DNA from 3 places in the Pseudarthrobacter sp. NCCP-2145 genome. Region 1 is predicted to be linked to each of the others. Evidence: riboswitches for the same ligand, from Rfam matches in the RefSeq annotation. Region 1 holds a riboswitch; each other region holds the start of a gene.

Region 1 (6,494 bases):
TCCGCCACCCCGTGGATGACCTGGCGCTGGAGGTTGCTGAGGTCAACGTCGTCGTCGTCGATGATTCCCAGCGTGCCCACGCCGGCGGCCGCAAGGTACAGGAGGGCAGGGGATCCGAGTCCCCCGGCGCCGATCACCAGCACCTTTGCGTTCTTGAGCCGCCGCTGCCCGAGGGCGCCGATCTCGGGAATGATGAGATGCCTCGAGTAGCGTTCCACCTCTGCGGCGGTGAGGTCGGCTGCCGGTTCCACCAGCGGATCCAGGGACACAGGTGAAACATTTGCGCTGATTGTCGAAGCCATACTTCAATGTATGCCCCGGGATACCGCCCGGTCATATTACCCCGCAGTAAAGTGGAGTTAACTGCAACGAAAGAAGGACAACCGTGGTCCATGAAGCACGGGCTAGCCGCCCGCCGGCCGCCGAACCGCAAACGCCCTCGCGTCCTGCAGGCCAACGGTCAGCCAGGCTTCCCCGGGACGAGCGGCGCGCCCAGCTCCTCATGGCAGCCCAGGAAGTCTTTGTGGCCAACGGTTACCACGGTGCAGCCATGGATGAAATCGCGGAGACGGCCCATGTCAGCAAGCCGGTGCTCTACCAGCACTTTCCCTCAAAACGGGAGCTGTACCTGGCCCTGCTGGAAAGCCACCTTGCGTCCCTGACGGACCTCATGCTGGGGGCCCTGAACTCCACCACGGACAATGACGAGCGCGTCCAGGCCGTCATGCGGGCCTACTTCCAGTTCATCGCCAACGATGACCAGGCCCACCGGCTGGTTTTTGAGTCGGACCTGATCAATGACCCGGACGTCAGCGCACGGCTGGAAACCTTCAACAGGACGTTTGCCGACGCCATCGCGCGCGTCATCGCCGAGGACACCAAGCTCCCCCATCTGGAGGCGCAACTCCTGGGCCGGGGACTCGCTGGAATGGCGCAGGTCAGTGCCCGCTACTGGCTTGAAACGGACGGCAACCTGGACCTCGACGTTGCCAGCGACCTCATCTACCGTTTAGCTTGGCGCGGAATCTCTCGCTTCCCCAAAGAGTCCTAGACTACAAATAAGACATAACCAACGAATGTGAATGGCTGGGAGGCCCCTGTGGAAATTAAGATCGGCGTTCAGAATATCGGCCGCGAAATTGTCCTGGAATCAAATGAGGACGCGGATTCGGTAGCCAAGATCGTGGAGGCCGCCATCACCAAGGGCAGCGAACTCCGCCTGAAGGATGACAAGGGACGCCTGATCATTGTTCCCGGAAACGCCCTGGGCTACGTGGAAATCGGGGCCGAAGAAGCACGGCGCGTAGGTTTCGGCCAGTTCTAGGGCCTGCTGACGAACCACCCATAGCCCAAGGAGGACCATGCTTTCGCTGACCATCGTTGTGCTGGCCGCCGCCGCCGCAGGCTTTATTGTCTGGGCAAACGACAAGCGGCATGCCAAGTACGGGGCCGGCGTGCCCGCCGGGGTTTCCGTGGCCGTGGCAGCCCTGGCATGGATCATCCTGATGGCCGCCGGATTCGGATACCTGCCGGGACGCACCTGGATTCCATGGGTCCTGCCGATCGTGCTCGGAGCCGCGTCCGCAACGGCGGCCGCCATCTACCTGGGCCGTTCACGTGCGCGCCAGGATACCGAACGGCTCACGGCAATCCTTCGGGCCTGAGGCCTGCGCAGCACCTTGTGCTGCACGCACTAATCAACCGGCAGTGGCCGCCACCCCTGAGGGGATGGCGCCCCCTGCCGGTTAAGAGCACAGGGCTTGGAGACGTGGGCGCTCAGCGGCCCTTTTGTTCTGCCGGGCGGGCAATGAGCGGCCCGCAGCCGGCTACTGCCCCTGCACGTACTTTGCCGGCTCTGCCTTGGCGCCCGCCGCTGCCGCAGCTTCACTTGCTGCCGCGGCTGCCGCGAGGTCCCGGCCGGTCACCTGTCCCCCGGCGTCGTGTGACGTGTAGCGGATAAAGACGCGGTTGTAACGCCAGTCAAGGTCAGGATGGTGGTTCTGTTCCTCGGCCAGGCGTCCGACGGCCGCAATCAGCTCGAGTGCGGCAGCCGCCGTCGGCATTTTGAAGACGGTGACCAACCCGCCGTTGCCGGCCCGCCAATCAGGCAGTTCCGCCAGGGCTTCGTCGATCCGTTCCGGGGAAAGTGCATCTTTGCCGGCCACTGCTGCTCCTGGGATCCGGGCGCCGGCCGGCAGAAGGTGGGCCTACAGGAACTCGGCCCGGCCCTCCATTGCCGACGACGCCAGCGCATGTTCACGGCGGGGTATGCGACCAGCCGCTTTCGCCAGCCTACCGGCGATGACGGCGTGCTTGAAGGCCTTCCCCATCAAGGCGGGGTTCTGCGCCCGGGTCACTGCCGTGGCCAGGAGCACGGCGTCGCAGCCCAGTTCCATGGCGAGGGCGGCGTCGGAGGCCGTACCGATGCCCGCGTCCAGCACTACCGGCACCGAGGCCCGGGACACGATGAGCTCAATGTTGTGCGGATTGAGGATGCCCAGGCCCGTCCCGATGGGCGAGCCGAGCGGCATCACAGCAGTGGCTCCGAGGTTCTCCAGCCGCAGGGCCAGCACGGGGTCGTCATTGGTGTACGCAAACACCTTGAATCCCCTGTTGACCAGCTGCTCGGTGGCGTCCACGAGCTCAACGGCATCCGGCAGGAGGGTGTGTTCGTCGGCGATGACCTCGAGCTTCACCCAGTCGGTTTCCAGGGCCTCCCGTGCCAGTTCAGCAGTGAGCACAGCGTCACGCGCCGTGAAACACCCCGCCGTGTTGGGCAGGACCCGGATGCCGTGGTCCACCAGCAGCTGGAACAGCGAACCCGCCTCGTCCGGCGAATAGCGGCGCATGGCAACGGTGGTCAGCGAGGTGCCGGAGGCCAGGAGCGCGGCGCCCAGGCCGTCCAGGCTGGGGGCGCCGCCGGTGCCCATGATGAGCCGGGATGCCAGGGGGACGCCGTCGATCACCAGGGGGTCCTGGAGCCCGGACAGCTGGCTGTTGGTGACGGTGGTTCCGGTCATGGTGGTCAGCCTCCCTGTACTGCCGTGACAAGTTCGACGTCGTCGCCCTCGGCGAGCGCCGTGGCGGACCACAGGCTCCGGGGCACCACCTGGGCGTTGCGTGCTACGGCCACTCCCAGCTTCCGCCCGTCCGTGGCCCGGCCGTCCGCGGCCAGCGGACGGCCGGTGACCTCGCTGACGAGCGCGGTGAGGGAAGCGTCGTCGGCCACGGTGTGGCCGGTTCCGTTCAGGGTGATGTTCATGCTGTCTCCTGGGTGTTGGATGGCGTGGCAGCCGCTTCAGCCATGCGAAAGGGAGCCGGGGAAAACCGACCGGGGTTGAACGGGGCCCAGCGGGGGTCTTCCGTGCCGTCCATGAGTTCCCGGCAGATTGCGGCCGCAGCCGGGGTGAGCAGGATGCCGTGGCGGAAGAATCCGGTGGCAATGATGAGCCCCTGCACGTGGCGGGACCCTTGGAGGCCGGACCTTCCAGGCGCGGGCTGCCGGCCCACGGGGCCTCCGGGCAGCGATACCCTTCCGAGCAGCGGGGCGTTGTCCGGCGTGCCGGGCCGGGCGCGGGCCGTGCACTCAAGCAGCTCAAGCTCAGCGACGGCGGGCACCAGCACCTGGGCATCGCGGAGAAGCTGGTACACACCCCCTGCCGACACCGCACCGGCACTGGAGCCCGCGCCCCCGCCACTGCCACTGCCACTGCCACTGCCCAGTGCGTCCTCACGCTGGGTTGCCCCGATCACCACGGTTCCGTCCCGCCGCGGAACGATATAGACGGGGACCCCGCGCACCAGTCCGCGGACTGTTGAGGTCACCAGCGGCCTGAGGTGCGCCGGTACCGCGAGCCGCAGGATGTCCCCCTGGACCGGCCGCAGCGGCAGGTGCAGGTCGATCGGCAGTCCCGTGAGTTCCGGGGCGTGCAGTCCGTTGGCCACCACGGTCTCCCCGGCCAGTACGGTCCCTCCACCTTCCAGGGCTACTCCGGCTACGGCCCCGTCCTGCCAGAGCAGGCCGGCTGCCTTGTCCGGCACGGCGAATCCGTCAGCGGCGCCGGCCACGCCGCTTCCGGTGGAGCGGGCATCCCCGGCCAGGACCCGGCGGAGGCAGGCCACCAGCAGCCGGGGGTCCACCTGGTGGTCCGCCGGCGTATCCAGCGCACAGGCAATGCCCGGGCTTAACAAGGGCTCGCGGCGCCGGGCTTCGCGGATGGTGAGCGGTTCAACCGTGAGGCCGTTGGCCCGCTGGACGGCACGCAGGTCCAGCAAGGCCTGCCGGTCTGCGGCGTCGGCACCCACGGCGAGGGTCGGCGTCGTAAGATATCCGGGATCCGAGCCCGCGGCCGCAGCGAGGTCCGCAGCGAAACCGGGCCAGCGGGCGGAGGCCTCGAGCATGAGTTCCAGGAGGTCCTCCTCCTGGTAGTGCAGTTCGCTCACCGGCGCCAGCATCCCCGCGGCAGCCCAGCTGGCTCCGGAGCCGGGGGCGTCATCGATCACCACCACGGAACGGCCCGAACGCCTCGCCTCCCAGGCGATCCCGTGGCCGATGGCTCCTCCGCCGATCACCGCCACGTCGGCCGTGATGGTGGAGCCGGAAGGACAGGGGCCGGTTGCGGCGTGCACGTCAGGCATCGGTTGTCTCCTTCCCTACGCCGGTATTAACCGGATCAGGTCAAGCGGTCGGCTCTGACGCCCTCTCAGCCCGGCGCTTTGTGACAGCTGCCGCGGCTCCCGCAGTACGAGCCCAGTGTAGAGGAACTAGGCTGGCTCCCATGAATGTGTCCCACCCCCCTGCCGCCGCTGCCCGTCCGTCCGGTTCCGACGCCTTTATCAACGCGGAGGGCACCGCCGGGCTGCACGATGCGCGCCTCTACCTCTGCACGGATGCGCGCCGCAGCCAGGGCGACTTTGAACAGTTCGTGGATGCCGCGTTCGCCGGCGGCGTGGACATCATCCAGCTCCGGGACAAGTCCATCGAAGCCGCCGAGGAGCTGGAACTCCTCGCCGTCCTGAAGGAGGCAGCGGTCCGGCACGGCAGGCTGTGGGCAGTGAACGACCGCGCCGACATTGCTGTGCTGTCCGGAGCGCCGGTCTTCCACATCGGGCAGAAGGACCTTCCCCTCCAGGCAGCCCGGACGCTGCTGAACGGGAACGCCGCCATCGGCCTGTCCAGCCACAGCCCTGGACAGGTGGATGCCGCCCTGGCAGCGGCCGCCGGCCCGGCGGCGCTCGACTACTTCTGCGTGGGCCCGCTGTGGGCAACACCCACCAAGCCCGGCCGCGCCGCCGTCGGGCTGGACCTGGTGACGTATGCGGCGGCGGCCTCAGCGGCGCAAGGGCAGGGACAGTCCGACGGCGGTGTGCCCTGGTTCGCGATCGGCGGGATTGACCACGGCAACGTGGAACAGGTGGTGGAGGCCGGGGCCAGCAGGATCGTTGTGGTCCGGGCCATTACGGAGGCCGACGATCCGTCAGCCGCGGCCGCATCGCTGCTCGACGCGCTGGACGCCGCCCGCCCGTGACGCGGCGCCGGATCCGCACCGCATCCCGCGGGCGGCTCCCTGCACTATTCGCGGAATTCGGGCTACGCTGATTTTCGTGTCACATCATCGGCTGGCCCCCAGTGTCCACGAGCACACCAACGCCCTCGAGGCTGCACTCAGCGCCCTGCGGACGGAGCTCGAGCTGCCTGGTGAGTACCCGGCCGAAGCCGTGAAGGACGCCGAGGCCGCCGTGTCGGCACTGAAGCTGCCGTCCCATGACCTGACGGGCATAGACTTCATCACCATCGACCCGGCGTCGTCCACGGACCTTGACCAGGCGCTCTTTATTGAACGGGACGGCAGCAGCTACCGCGTGCTCTACGCCATTGCCGACGTTCCCGCCTTCGTGGCTCCCGGCGGCCCGCTGGATGCCGAGACCAGGCGCCGCGGCCAGACTTTCTACACCCCGGACGGCCGCATTCCGCTGCACCCTGAAGTCATCAGCGAGGGCGCCGGAAGCCTCCTGCCGGGACAGGACTGTTCCGCGTTCGTCTGGGACTTCCGCCTCGATGTCCGCGCCGAAGTCACCGCGGTGACGGTGGGACGGGCCCGGATGCGCAGCCGCGCCAAGCTCAGCTACAAGGGCGCCCAGGCGGAACTGGACGGCGGCAGCCCTTCAGAAGTCCTGGTCCTCCTCAAGGAGGTGGGGCTCAAGCGCGTGGAGCTGGAGCGCGCCCGTGAGGGTGCCAGCCTGAACATGCCGGACCAGGAAATTGTCCAGCTTCCCGACGGCGGCTACCGGATTGCCGCGGCCCCGCAGCTGCCCGTGGAGGACTGGAACGCCCAGATCTCGCTCATGACGGGAATGGCCGCTGCGCAGCTCATGCTGGCCGGCAAAGTGGGCATCCTCCGCACCATGCCCTCACCGGATGAGCGGTCCCTGCACCACTTCCGGCTCCAGACAGAGGCCCTCGGGAAGCCCTGGGACGGTGAGGTCAGCTACGG
Region 2 (6,494 bases), on a different contig from region 1:
AGAAACTCCATGACATCGTCATTGTGGACACCGCCGGCCGGCTGGGCGTCGACGCGGACATGATGGAGCAGGCGCGCCAGATCCGCCGCGCCATCGTGCCCAACGAGGTCCTCTTCGTCATCGACTCGATGATCGGCCAGGACGCGGTGAACACGGCGCTCGCTTTCGACGAAGGCGTCAACTTCACCGGCATCGTCCTGTCCAAGCTCGACGGCGATGCCCGCGGTGGTGCCGCCCTTTCCGTCGCGTCTGTCACGGGAAAGCCGGTGATGTTTGCGTCCACCGGCGAGGGCCTGGACGACTTTGAGCTTTTCCACCCTGACCGGATGGCCTCGCGCATCCTGGACATGGGTGACGTCCTCACCCTGATTGAGCAGGCAGAGAAGTCCTGGGACAAGGACGAAGCCGCCCGGATGGCGAAGAAGTTCGCCGACCAGGAGGACTTCACCCTTGACGACTTCCTGGCCCAGATGCAGCAGATCCGCAATATGGGCTCCATGAAGAAGATGCTCATGATGATGCCGGGTGCGCAGAACATCCGCCAGCAGCTGGAGCAGTTCGACGAGCGCGAGATCGACCGCGTGGAGGCCATCGTCAGGTCCATGACCCCGCACGAGCGCGTCGCTCCCAAGATCATCAACGGCTCCCGCCGTGCCCGCATCGCCCGCGGTTCCGGCGTCCACGTTTCCGAGGTCAACGGCCTGCTGGAGCGCTTTGCGCAGGCCCAGAAGATGATGAAGAAGATGGCCCAGGGCGGCATGCCGGGAATGCCCGGGATGCCGGGCCTGCCGGGGGCCGGCGGCGGTGCCCGGAAGAACGCCAAGAGCGCGCCCAAGAAGAAGGCCAAGTCCGGCAACCCGGCCAAAGCCGCGCAGGAGCGCAAGGACGCCGAGGCCCGCCGGGCGAACGCGGCCAAGGCGCTGCCCACCGGCGCAGCCTTTGGCCAGCAGGCCGGCGATTTCGATCCCTCCCAGCTCAACCTGCCCAAGGGCTTCGACAAGTTCCTCGGCAAATAGGCACACCAGGATCAGCTCAGCAGCAGATGCCGTTTGAGGGCTCGCGACGACATCTGCTGCTGCCTGCCGGGGATGCCGGTGCCGTGGAATAGGGTTGGGTCATGTTCAAGCAGAGGGTAGTGTTCGTGCACGGCGCGGGCAGCTTCGGGGCCGCAGCCTGGCCCCGCCAGCACGGCGTGGCCCTGTCCTACGATGCCCTGTTCCTGCGCCGCCACGGCTTCGACACCGTTGCCGAACCCACCGCGTCCTCGTTCGAGGAGGACACACGCATCCTGCTGGACTCCCTTGGGGACGACGGCCGGGGCAGCGCCGGCGGGCACGTTGTGGCGCATGCGCAAGGGGCCATCTCCGCCATGATGGCCGCCGTCGAACGACCGGACCTTGTCTACTCGCTGACCCTGGTGGAGCCGGCCTGCCTGTCCCTGACCGCTGAACTGCCGGCCACGGCGGCGCACATCGGGCTGATGCAGCCGCTGCATAACGTCCGGCATCAACTCAGTGACGAGGATTTCCAGCGCGAGTTCGTCCGCAGGGTCTATGCCACCGACCTGCAGCAGCCGGTGACTGCCGAGGAGAAGCGTTCTGCCAGGCGGCTGCGGCTGCAGGCGCCGTCCTGGGAAGCCCCGCTGCATATCGTCCCCGGCGTGCCGACGCTCGTCCTGACCGGCGGCTGGGAGCCGCTCTACGAGGAGATCGCCGGCTACCTCCGTGAAACCGGGGCGCTCCACCGTACTGCCGCCGGCGGGCACCGGCCCCACGACTCCCCGGAAGGGGACCGCATCATCCGTTCGTTCATCAACGACTCCAGCCGCGTGCAGGCACGCGCCTCCTGATCCTCCCGAAACTGCCCTCCACAGGGGCCCGTCCGGCCGGCCCCCAATGACCAGCCGGACGGCACCTGCAGGCTGCTAGCGCCCCGGCGGAACGCTCAGCTCCGGCAAATAGACTTTCCCGCCGGCGGCCAGGAATTCCTCGCTCTTGCCCCGCATGCCGGCTACCGCTACAGCAAGCGCCGCCTGCGACTCGGCGGAGCCGTACTCGTCCCTGATGTCCTGGCTGATCCTCATGGAGCAGAACTTGGGCCCGCACATGGAGCAGAAATGCGCGGTCTTCGCCGGTTCGGCCGGGAGGGTTTCGTCGTGGAAGGCCTCGGCCGTCTCCGGGTCCAGCGACAACGCAAACTGGTCCCGCCACCGGAACTCGAAGCGTGCCTTGGACAGTGCGTCATCACGTTCGTGGGCGCCCGGGTGGCCTTTGGCAAGGTCTGCCGCGTGAGCAGCGATCTTGTACGTGATCACCCCTGTCTTGACGTCGTCCTTGTTGGGCAGCCCCAGGTGTTCCTTGGGCGTGACGTAGCACAGCATTGCCGTGCCGTAGCGGGCAATTTCCGTTGCGCCGATGGCGGAGGTGATGTGGTCGTAGCCCGGGGCCACGTCGGTCACCAGCGGGCCCAGCGTGTAGAACGGCGCGCCCTTGCACAGCTCCTGCTGCCGTTCAACGTTCTCCCTGACCAGGTGGAACGGGACGTGTCCAGGACCCTCCACCATCACCTGGACGTCGTGCTCCCAGGCACGCTGCGTGAGCTCGGCGAGCGTGTCCAGCTCGGCAAACTGCGCGGCATCGTTGGCATCCGCCGTCGCCCCCGGCCGCAGGCCGTCACCCAGGGAAAACGCGACGTCGTACCGGGCGAAAATTTCGCAGAGCTCATCGAAGTGCGTGTAGAGGAAGTTCTCCCGGTGGTGCGCCAGGCACCACCCGGCCATGATGGACCCGCCACGGGACACGATGCCCGTGACGCGGTTGGCGGTTAGGGGGACGTAGCGAAGCAGCACGCCGGCGTGGATGGTCATGTAGTCCACCCCCTGCTCGCACTGTTCGATGACGGTGTCACGGAAGATCTCCCAGGTCAGGGCGTTGGCTTCGCCGTTGACCTTCTCCAGGGCCTGGTAGATGGGGACGGTGCCGATCGGGACAGGCGAATTGCGGATGATCCACTCCCGGGTGGTGTGGATGTCGTCGCCGGTGGAGAGATCCATGACGGTGTCGGCGCCCCACCGGGTTGCCCACTGCAGCTTGTCCACCTCTTCGGCGATTGAACTGGTCACTGCCGAGTTGCCGATGTTGGCGTTGATCTTCACCAGGAAGGCCTTGCCGATGATCATCGGCTCGGATTCGGGGTGGTTGATGTTGTTGGGAATGATGGCCCGGCCCGCGGCGAGTTCGCTCCGGACCAGTTCAACATCGCAGTTCTCCCGCAGCGCCACGAAGCGCATTTCCGGGGTGGTGACGCCCTGGCGCGCATAGTGCATCTGGGTCACGGTCCGGCCCTCGACGGCGCGGCGCGGCACGGGAGGCGCTCCCTTCCACTCCGCGCTGGCGGCGCCGCGGCGTACAGCCGAGCGGCCGTCGTCGAGCAGGTTCCTCTCCCTGCCGCTGTACGCTTCCGTGTCTGCCCGCGCCTCGATCCATTCCCTGCGGAAGGGAGGAAGGCCCTGAACTGGATTGCTCCCCGGACCGGCCGTCCGGTAGGTCCGGAACGGCTGGTTCGGAATGCCGTTGGGGGACGGCTCCAACGCAATTTCCGTCACGGGAACACGGATCCCGGTCCCGGCGTCCTCGAGGTAGGCCAGGGAGTGGGATTTCAAGGATTGCGTCACCGGCGGCGGGTTCCCGTCAGTGGCGGCACCCGGGGTGTTGCGGGCAGGGTTAAGCTGCTGATTTGGTGTACTCAAGGAATACTCACTTCCTTCGCCGGCATTACCCGGACAGGTTCGACGGTCGCAGGCTGCGTCAGCCCGATCTCAGCCCCTGCAGGGGCACCCGTGTGGTCAAGATGAAAGCTACCACAGCCCTTCTTTCGGGGCTTGTCACATTGCCGGTGCTAGCCTGACCGGGCAGGAAAGAGGTGCACATGGCAGAAATCATCCACTTCACGGGAACAGTCCTGACCGGACCCGGGAGTGAGCAGCACGGACTGTGGTCCGTCGACGGGCGCCTGACGTTCCGCCGGCCGGCGAAGGCTCCGGACCGGATCCTGGCGGGATGGGTGCTGCCGGGCTTCGTGGATGCCCACTGCCACATCGGGCTCGGCGTGGGAGGGGCGGTGGATGCTCCGACTGCCGAAGAGCAGGCGCGGACGGACCTGATGGCAGGCACACTGTTGATCCGGGACGCAGGTTCCCCTGCTGACACGCGATGGCTGCAGGACAGAAAGGACGTCCCGGTGCTGATCCGCGCCGGACGCCACGTTGCGCGCACGCGCCGGTACCTGCGGGGGTTTGCTGAGGAAGTCGAACCGGAGGGCCTGGTGGAAGCTGTCCGTAAACAGGCCAGGGAAGGTGACGGCTGGGTCAAGCTTGTGGGGGACTGGATTGACCGCGGCGCCGGCGACCTCGCGCCGTCGTTCCCTGCCGCCGTCGTCCGCGATGCAGTCCTGGCCGCCCATGACGAAGGCGCGCGCGTCACCGCCCACTGCTTCGCGGAAGAGACGCTCGACGACGTGCTGGACGCCGGCATCGACTGCGTCGAGCACGCCACCGGCCTCCTGCCGCGGCACCTGCCCCGCTTCGTGGAGCAGCAGGTGCCCATTGTGCCCACCCTGGTCAATATCGCCACGTTCCCGGACATCGCCGCGCAGGCAGCACCCAAGTTCCCGCAGTATGCGGCGCACATGCGTTCACTGTGGGAACGGCGGGAGGAGCGGGTGCTTGAGGCGTTCGAGGCCGGCGTGCGGATCTACGCCGGGACCGACGCCGGCAGCGTGATCAGGCACGGCAGGATCGCCGACGAGATCCTGGCCCTCCATGCTGCCGGGCTGCCCATGGCGTCTGCCCTGGACGCCGCGTGCTGGAGTGCGCGGGAGTGGCTGGGCGCGGAGGGCCTGGAGGAAGGGGCACGGGCAGATGTTGTCCTGTGCCGGGAGGACCCGCGGAAGGTACCGGAAGCGGTCCGTAACCTGGCGCACGTTGTCCTGGGCGGACGGGTGGTCCGCTGAAAAGATAACCGGCCCCGGGACTTGGAATAAATTGAAGCTTCAAGTAATTTTAAGTGTGTAAGGGCTGCCAACCGGAAGGCCCACAGCACCGGGAGTTACCAATGACTGCACAAGCCGCAAGCCAGGATCTTCTTCCTGCCGACCTCGCCATGGGCACTGTGATGCTCAAGGTGGGCAACATGAAGGTGATGACCGACTACTACCAGCGCGCCCTCGGCCTGGAGGTCATTGCGGAGCAGGATGGCGGCATCTACCTTGGCCGGCTGCAGAAGCCGCTTGTGCACCTGGCGCCCGCGCCCGGGCTGAACCTGCCGGGCAGGGGAGAGGCCGGCCTGTTCCACACGGCGCTGCTGTTCGAGAACCAGGCAGACCTTGCTGCCACCATCGCCACCGCCGCCCGGTTCGAACCGCGCTCGTTCACCGGCAGCGCCGACCACCTTGTCAGCGAAGCCTTCTACTTCAACGACCCCGAGGGCAACGGCATCGAGCTCTACTGGGACCGGCCGCGCAGCAACTGGTCCTGGAACGGCACGGACGTGGTGATGGACAGCCTGGCCCTCCCGCCGCAGCGGTACCTCGAGCAGCACCTGACGGAAGATTCCCTGGAGCGCCAGCTCGGGTCCGTGGCAGGCGTCGGCCACGTGCACCTCCAGGTGGGAGACGTCCAGACGGCGCGCGACTTCTACGTGGGGACCCTCGGCTTCGAGAAGACCGCCGGCTGGCACGGGCAGGCCCTGTTTGTTTCCGCCGGACGCTACCACCACCACATGGCCATGAACGTCTGGAACAGCCGCGGGGCGGGACCCCGCAAGGACACCCTCGGCCTGGGCGAGGTCCTCATCGAGGTGCCGTCAGGGGAGGACGTCGGCTCCCTCGCCGACCGCCTCAAGGTCGCCGGCGTTGCCGCGCACCACACCGGAGCCGAACTCCGCTTCGAGGATCCGTGGCGCAACCGCATCCGGGTGGCTGTGCGCTGAACTAGGCTGAATCCGAACGGCCGGGCAGGAGCAGCCTCCCGGCGGCCGCACCACCGCCAAAGGAATGAGGGCAATCCCCATGGGCTTCACCGAGATCTTTGTTGCCACCCACGACGCAGCACTGAAGCGTGCCGGCGTCCTTGACGGCGGCGGCAGCGCTCCCGCAGGTGACGCGGTCCGGATTCCGGACATCAGCGATTTTGAAGTGGAGCAGCTGGGCGACTTGGCCGGTACCGCCGTGCACGCCGGAGGAGCGGATTACGAACTGACCATGGTGGATGTGGGCAGCGATTCGCTCCTGGCCGTGCCCCCGGCCATGGTGCGCGCCCTGGCGGACCTGCTGTCCTATGAAACCGAAGGGGAAGGCGACATCCTCGAAGAGGTTGCCGAGCAGTGGGCCGCGCAGGATGACATGCCGTTTGGCGCTGCAGAGGCGCGGACGTACGTGCAGCGGCTCGCTGAACTCGCCGGCGGAATCGACGACTCGGAGCGTACCGGCCTGTACGT
Region 3 (6,494 bases), on a different contig from region 1:
GCAGCCCTAGATGTCATCGTCTGCGCCCAGTCCACTCTCCTTGAGCGGCTTGGCAACCCTGCGGCTGCTCACGGATTCGGTCCAGATGCCGGCCTTGCGCTCCGCTTCGAGTTCGGCCCGGGCAGCGGCCTTGGCGTCCTTGCGTTCCTGCTGCTCTTCACGTTTCTGTCCACGGGTGGGGCGGTCGCCGATGTCCGCAAAACGGACGTCCGTACCGCGCGGCGAGGCCAGCAGTTCGGCGCCTGCCATCATGGTGGGCTCCCAGTCGAAGACGACGCCGTCATCCTCGCCGATAACAACCGTATCGCCGGGCTTAGCGCCCTGCTTGAACAGTTCCGTTTCCACACCGAGCTTAGCCAGGCGGTCGGCCAGGTAGCCGATGGCTTCCTCGTTGGTGAAGTCGGTCTGCTTGACCCAGCGCACCGGCTTTTCGCCCAGTACGCGGAACAGCGGCTCGAGGCCCTTCTCCTCCCGGCGGATCCGGAACCCGGTTTCGTTGACGGCGCGGGGCTTGATGACCACAGGCTGGACCTTGGGCGGGGCTGCTGCCACCGCGTCCCGCGCTGCCTGCACGATTTCGGCCATCGCGAAGCCCAGCTGCCGCAGGCCCTCGTGGCTGGTTGCCGAGATTTCGAAGACGCGGTAGCCGCGGGACTCAAGTTCCGGGCGGACGAATTCGGCCATGTCCTTGCCGTCGGGCAGGTCCACCTTGTTCAGGGCCACGAGGCGGGGTCGGTGGTTCAGTGGAACCACCTCGCCGTCCTGGCCTGCGTAGCTCATGTCCACGGCGTACTTTTCCAGCTCGGCCTCAATGACTGCCAGGTCAGAAAGCGGATCGCGGTCTGCCTCGAGGGTGCCGCAGTCCAGGACGTGGACCAGGGCAGCGCAGCGCTCCACGTGGCGCAGGAAGTGGTGGCCCAGGCCCTTGCCTTCGCTGGCGCCTTCAATCAGCCCGGGCACGTCGGCAATGGTGAAGCGGACGTCGCCGGCCTGCACGACGCCAAGGTTGGGGACCAGTGTGGTGAACGGATAGTCGGCGATCTTGGGGCGGGCCGCGGACATGGCCGCGATCAGGCTCGATTTTCCTGCGGACGGGAAACCGACCAGGGCGATGTCCGCAATGGACTTCAGTTCCAGGACGATGTCGCTGGATTCGCCTTCGATGCCGAGCAGGGCGAAGCCGGGCGCACGGCGCTTCTGGGAGGAGAGCGCGGCGTTGCCCAGGCCGCCGATGCCGCCGGCCGCCGCGACGTATTCGGTGCCTTCACCCACGAGGTCCGCGAGGACGGTGCCGTCCTTGGACTTGACCACGGTGCCGTCCGGGACAGGAAGGATGAGGGTCTCGCCGTTCTTGCCGCCGCGCCAGTCGCCCATGCCGGGGCCGCCGTTGGTGGCGTGGCGGTGGGGTGCGTGGTGGTAGTCGAGGAGGGTGGTGGTCTGGTGGTCCACGCGAAGGATCACGTCGCCGCCATTGCCGCCGTTGCCGCCGTCGGGCCCTCCCAGGGGCTTGAACTTCTCGCGGTGGACGGAGACGCACCCGTGGCCGCCGGTACCGCCGGATACGTGCAGTACTACCCGGTCTACAAAGCTGGCCACGTGGATCTCCTCAGTGCTGTTTCCTGGACGCCCGGGGCGCCAAGATGATTGTAATGCGGTTAAAAGAACAGTGGAGCGGACCATATGGCCCGCTCCACCGCTTCAGATCTGGTTGTTACTCTGCAGCTGCAGCAGCAACGATGTTGACGACGCGACGACCGCGGCGGGTACCGAATTCAACGGCGCCCGGGGTCAGTGCGAACAGGGTGTCGTCGCCGCCACGGCCAACGCCGGCGCCCGGGTGGAAGTGGGTGCCGCGCTGGCGGACGATGATCTCGCCGGCGGAAACCACCTGGCCGCCGAAGCGCTTGACGCCGAGGTACTGTGCGTTGGAGTCACGACCGTTGCGAGTGGAGCTCGCGCCCTTTTTATGTGCCATCTGAAATGCCTGCCTCTAAATTCTGGGGAATCTGCTGAAAAACCTGAACAGTAACGGAAGGTTACTTGATACCAGTGATCTTGACCTTGGTCAGTTCCTGGCGGTGACCCTGGCGCTTCTTGTAACCGGTCTTGTTCTTGAACTTCTGGATCACAATCTTAGGACCACGGAGGTCCTGGAGGATCTCAGCCGTAACAGTTACCTTGGCCAGGTCAGCAGCGGCGGAGGTGACCTTGTCACCGTCAACCAGGAGCAGTGCGGGCAGCTGAATGGTGCTGCCAGCTCCACCGGCGACGCGGTTCAGGGTAACGAAGTCTCCAACGGAAACCTTCTCTTGGCGGCCGCCTGCGCGGACAATCGCGTACACCACTTGGGAACTCACTTCTCTCGACGTTTATTACAAATTTGCGTGCGGAACCCGGTTCCATGATTGGGTGGGCTCTCGCTGTGCCTCAACGCCGTGGGGTCATAACCCAAGTGTTGGCGTAAGCACCGAAGATCTAGAATACGCTAGTTTTGGCTTCGGCCGCAAATGAGGCTGGTTCCGGCGGGTTGTCTGTGATAGGCACCACAGCCCAGGTCCGCGCCCTTACCTGTGCCCCACCATAGTACCGGCGGGACGCGCAACAGGGTGTCAGGAATGAAGTCGCGGCGCGTCGAAAAAGTCCACCTCGAGGCGGCAGGACTGCCTGAACGCCGCCACCATGGCGTCCCGGTCCCCTGCGGACGCGCTGCGGCCGGCCCCGTCCACAATCGCAACCGCTGTGCGGGTGGCGGCAGCGAAGTCCTCGTCCGCGTACGTGCGCAGCCACTCGGCGTAGGGGTGGCCGGCCGGTTCCCCTGCAGCCACGAACCGGGCGTGGAGTGTTGCGCCCACCTCGGCGTACAGCCAGAAGCAGGGCAGGACCGCTGCGGCCAGCACCGCGTAACTGCCCGACGCCGATGCCGCCGTCAGGTGGTCCACGTAGGACTTGGTGACGGGTCCCAGCTGCGGCTCAACGGTCCGTGTACTGAGCCAGGAGCGGTGCAGCTCGGACTCCACCTCCAGGCACTGCGCGGCGGAACGTGCCCAGAAGAGCTGCTCCCCTTCGGTGGGGGCCAGTGCACTGGTCCGCGCCAGCACCCGTGAGTAGCCGTTGAGGTAGATGGCGTCCTGGGCGAGGTAGTAGGCAAACTCCTTCTCCGGCAGGCTCCCGGAAGCCAGGCCCTGGATGAAGTCCAGCGCGTAGATGTCCTCGAGGTCCTTTGCGGCGTCCGCCCAGAGCTGCGCCGCGAAGCTCCCCTCGCCGCGCACGGCCGGCAGGTGGTGGAAGTGGTGCACGGGCCCGTTGCCCGCCCCCACCTCCAGGGCCTCCGAGGCCTCCAGCGCGCCGGCAAGCCAGGGCTTGACCTCGCGCAGGGCTGCCTCCCAGTCCCCCACCCGGGCCTGGACCGTGGCCATGGCCGCGGACAGGGAGCATCCGGTGCCGTGGCTGTTCACTGTTGCCACCCGCTGACCGGGAACCACGACCACCTCGCGGGACAACATCCCGGCGGTGCTTACGAGGGCATCGGGGCATTCGGCCCCTACGAGGTGCCCACCCTTGACCAGCACCGTGGCTCCCGTGGCGGCGGAGAGGTTCCGGCCCTGTTCCAGGGCGCCTTCCCAGGTCTGCTGCACGTCGCCGCCCACGAGCATGGCGAGTTCAGCCAGGTTGGGCGTGATGAGCTGCGCCAGCGGCAGCAGGTCGCGAAGCGCGGCTTCGGCTGATTCCGGGAGGAGCCGGTCGCCGCTGGTGGCCACCATGACAGGGTCCAGGACCACGACGGCGGGACGCACCTTTTCGAGCCATGCATGGACGGCTTCGATCACCCCGGCATCGCCCAGCATGCCGATCTTCACGGCGTCGATACTGATGTCGTCGCTCAGGGCATCGAGCTGCTGGGTAAGGAAGTTGGCGGGGGGAACGTGGACGCCGCGCACGCCGCGGGTGTTCTGTGCGGTGAGGGCGGTAATGGCAGCCATTCCGAAGCCGCCGTGGGCGGCGATGCTTTTCAGGTCCGCCTGGATGCCGGCCCCGCCGGAAGGATCGGATCCGGCAATGGAGAGGACCCGTGGCACGCCGCGGTACTCGCGGCCGGGGGCTGCAGGCGCAGAAGCAGCTGCAGGCCCGGAAGCACACGCGGATGTGCCCTGGATGGTGGCAGTGGGCATTGCAAGGGTGGAAGACAAGAGACATCCCTTCGCCGGTGCTAGCCGGACAGGTTCAACGGGTCTGGATCTCAGCCGGCTCTCTGCGCGGCACCCCGTGTCGGTTCCCCAGCCTAGCTTTTTTGAGGTCCACAGCGTGAAGGTGACACAGTGCGGCCGGAGCGGGGTGGAATGCCGGTGTTCAATGAGGGTGGTCAAAAGCGCTGCGGAGCGCCGCCTTAAAGGACGGATGCCCGGCCGGCCACTGACTGTGGCTGGCCGGGCATTCGGTCAATACCCGCCCTGGGTCCCGGATTCCGGTAACTCCATGCGTGGCAGCTCCAGTTCCTAGAGCTCTGAGGCAGGCACCCCGACGCCGAGGATGATCGGCGCGTCCGAGGGCTTGCCGCTGGCCGGCTGCGAAGCACCCGCCTTGTCCGTTTCCGGTGCCTTGGCGGCGTGGGAATGCCCGGCCGCGGGGGCTGGAACATTCTCGCGATGCTGGACCGAGGTCTCGTTGGCTGCTCCCTGCGCGCGGCTGGCACTCCGGTTCCGGCGTGCCCTGCGCGGGCGTGACTGCTCCAGGGTGTGGTCCGAGTAGTCCTGCTCCGCTGCGGCGGCCACCGGCCGCTGCTCCGGCTGGACGGCTGCGGGCTCCCGCTGTTCCGGTGCCTGCTCCGGCTCACGTGTCCGCTCCGGAGCAGGAGCCTGCTGGGGAGCCTCTTCCGCCCCGCGCTGGACCGGCTGCACGTCCGGCGTTCCAGCCGGCGTGCCGGCTGCCGGTGCGGGCTCGCCCAGGTGGGCGAAGGCCGCGGCAAGGCGGTCCAGGGTGAGGGCAGGCTTTGGCTGCTGCTCCTCGGCGTGCTCCACGAAGGGCAGGACGACTTTCTCCCCGCCAAAGGTCAGGACGGCAGCGGGCCTAGACGCATCGCTGTCGTGCTTCTCCGTTTCAGCCGGAACTGCGGGCTGGGCCTGCGTTGCCTGCCTGGCGGCGGCCAACTCGTCGTCATGCAGGTGGGCCGCGTGGGCGGCAGCCGCGATGTTGGCAAGGGCCAGCCTGGTGGCTTCCGCTTTCGCATGCCGCTCGGCGTCCGTCGGATCAGGGTGGACCGTGTGGACGTGGACGGCAGCTGCCGGCGCGGCGTCCGGCTGCTGGCCGCCGCGGCCGCGGCGGCGCTTCCGGTCCGGCCGGGCACCGGGCTGGCTGCTGTCCGTGCGCTGCGCCTCGATGCGGTTGCCCTCGGCGCGTGCTTCCGGGCGGTGCTCGGCACGCTGCACGTGATGCTCGGCAGCCACAATGTTCGCCCGGCGGTGTTCCACCGGGTCATCGTGGGTGACCACGCCGCGGCCGGCGCAGGCCTCGCACTGCTCGCCGAACACTTCAAGGAGCCCCGTGCCCATCCGCTTGCGGGTCATCTGCACCAGGCCCAGCGAGGTGACTTCGGCAACCTGGTGCTTGGTGCGGTCACGGCCCAGGCACTCCACCATGCGCCGCAGGACCAGGTCGCGGTTGGACTCCAGGACCATGTCGATGAAGTCGATGACAATGATGCCGCCGATGTCGCGGAGGCGGAGCTGCCGGACTACTTCCTCCGCAGCTTCCAGGTTGTTCTTGGTGACTGTTTCTTCGAGGTTGCCGCCGCTGCCGGTGAACTTGCCGGTGTTGACGTCCACCACGGTCATGGCCTCGGTCCGGTCGATCACCAGCGAGCCGCCGGAGGGCAGGAAGACCTTCCGTTCCAGGGCCTTGTGGATCTGCTCATCGATGCGCCAGGCACTGAAGATGTCCTGGTCCTTGGTCCACTTCTCGAGCCGTCCCACCAGGTCCGGGGCGACGTATGTGACGTATGCCTCGATGGTGTCCCAGGCTTCCTCGCCGGAGACGATCAGCTTGGAGAAGTCCTCGTTGAAGACGTCGCGGACCACCTTGATGGTGAGGTCCGGTTCGCCGTAGAGCAGCTCGGGGGCAAGGATCTTGGTGGACTTCGACTGGCTTTCGATGCCCTCCCACTGGGCACGCAGCCGGTTGATGTCGTGCGTCAGCTCTTCCTCGGAGGCACCCTCCGCGGCCGTACGGACAATCACGCCGGCGTGCTCGGGAAGGCGGTCCTTGAGGATCCGCTTCAGGCGGTTGCGTTCGACGTCGGGAAGCTTCCGGGAAATGCCGGTCATGGAGCCGCCGGGAACGTACACCAGGTAGCGGCCGGGCAGGGAGATCTGGCTGGTCAGGCGCGCGCCCTTGTGGCCCACCGGGTCCTTGGTCACCTGGACCAGGACGGTGTCGCCGGACTTCAGCGCGTTCTCGATGCGGCGCTGCTTGCCCTCAAGGTTGACGGCCTCCCAGTTCAC

The links. A riboswitch is a leader RNA that binds a small molecule or an ion and turns the genes downstream of it on or off. The one in region 1 is predicted to bind thiamine pyrophosphate.
Region 2: another riboswitch for thiamine pyrophosphate. It lies ahead of thiC (phosphomethylpyrimidine synthase ThiC); the one in region 1 lies ahead of NFU08_RS04800 (FAD-dependent oxidoreductase).
Region 3: another riboswitch for thiamine pyrophosphate. It lies ahead of thiD (bifunctional hydroxymethylpyrimidine kinase/phosphomethylpyrimidine kinase); the one in region 1 lies ahead of NFU08_RS04800 (FAD-dependent oxidoreductase).

What each region holds. Positions count from the first base shown of each region.
Region 1 is NZ_BRCG01000004.1:105,587-112,080, reverse strand. Features, by position in the region: gene moeB (molybdopterin-synthase adenylyltransferase MoeB) at 1-302, opposite strand, end outside; gene NFU08_RS04830 (TetR/AcrR family transcriptional regulator) at 386-1,051, shown strand; gene NFU08_RS04825 (DUF3107 domain-containing protein) at 1,100-1,324, shown strand; gene NFU08_RS04820 (hypothetical protein) at 1,362-1,664, shown strand; gene NFU08_RS04815 (4a-hydroxytetrahydrobiopterin dehydratase) at 1,827-2,165, opposite strand; gene NFU08_RS04810 (thiazole synthase) at 2,208-3,020, opposite strand; gene thiS (sulfur carrier protein ThiS) at 3,026-3,262, opposite strand; gene NFU08_RS04800 (FAD-dependent oxidoreductase) at 3,259-4,638, opposite strand; TPP riboswitch at 4,634-4,751, opposite strand; gene thiE (thiamine phosphate synthase) at 4,779-5,528, shown strand; gene NFU08_RS04790 (RNB domain-containing ribonuclease) at 5,605-6,494, shown strand, end outside.
Region 2 is NZ_BRCG01000012.1:48,218-54,711, reverse strand. Features, by position in the region: gene ffh (signal recognition particle protein) at 1-1,016, shown strand, start outside; gene NFU08_RS12000 (alpha/beta fold hydrolase) at 1,118-1,849, shown strand; gene thiC (phosphomethylpyrimidine synthase ThiC) at 1,925-3,748, opposite strand; TPP riboswitch at 3,743-3,850, opposite strand; gene NFU08_RS11990 (amidohydrolase family protein) at 3,928-5,010, shown strand; gene NFU08_RS11985 (VOC family protein) at 5,112-5,987, shown strand; gene NFU08_RS11980 (hypothetical protein) at 6,067-6,494, shown strand, end outside.
Region 3 is NZ_BRCG01000015.1:34,563-41,056, reverse strand. Features, by position in the region: gene proB (glutamate 5-kinase) at 1-17, opposite strand, end outside; gene obgE (GTPase ObgE) at 7-1,596, opposite strand; gene rpmA (50S ribosomal protein L27) at 1,712-1,975, opposite strand; gene rplU (50S ribosomal protein L21) at 2,037-2,345, opposite strand; gene thiD (bifunctional hydroxymethylpyrimidine kinase/phosphomethylpyrimidine kinase) at 2,610-4,169, opposite strand; TPP riboswitch at 4,177-4,274, opposite strand; gene NFU08_RS13765 (ribonuclease E/G) at 4,494-6,494, opposite strand, start outside.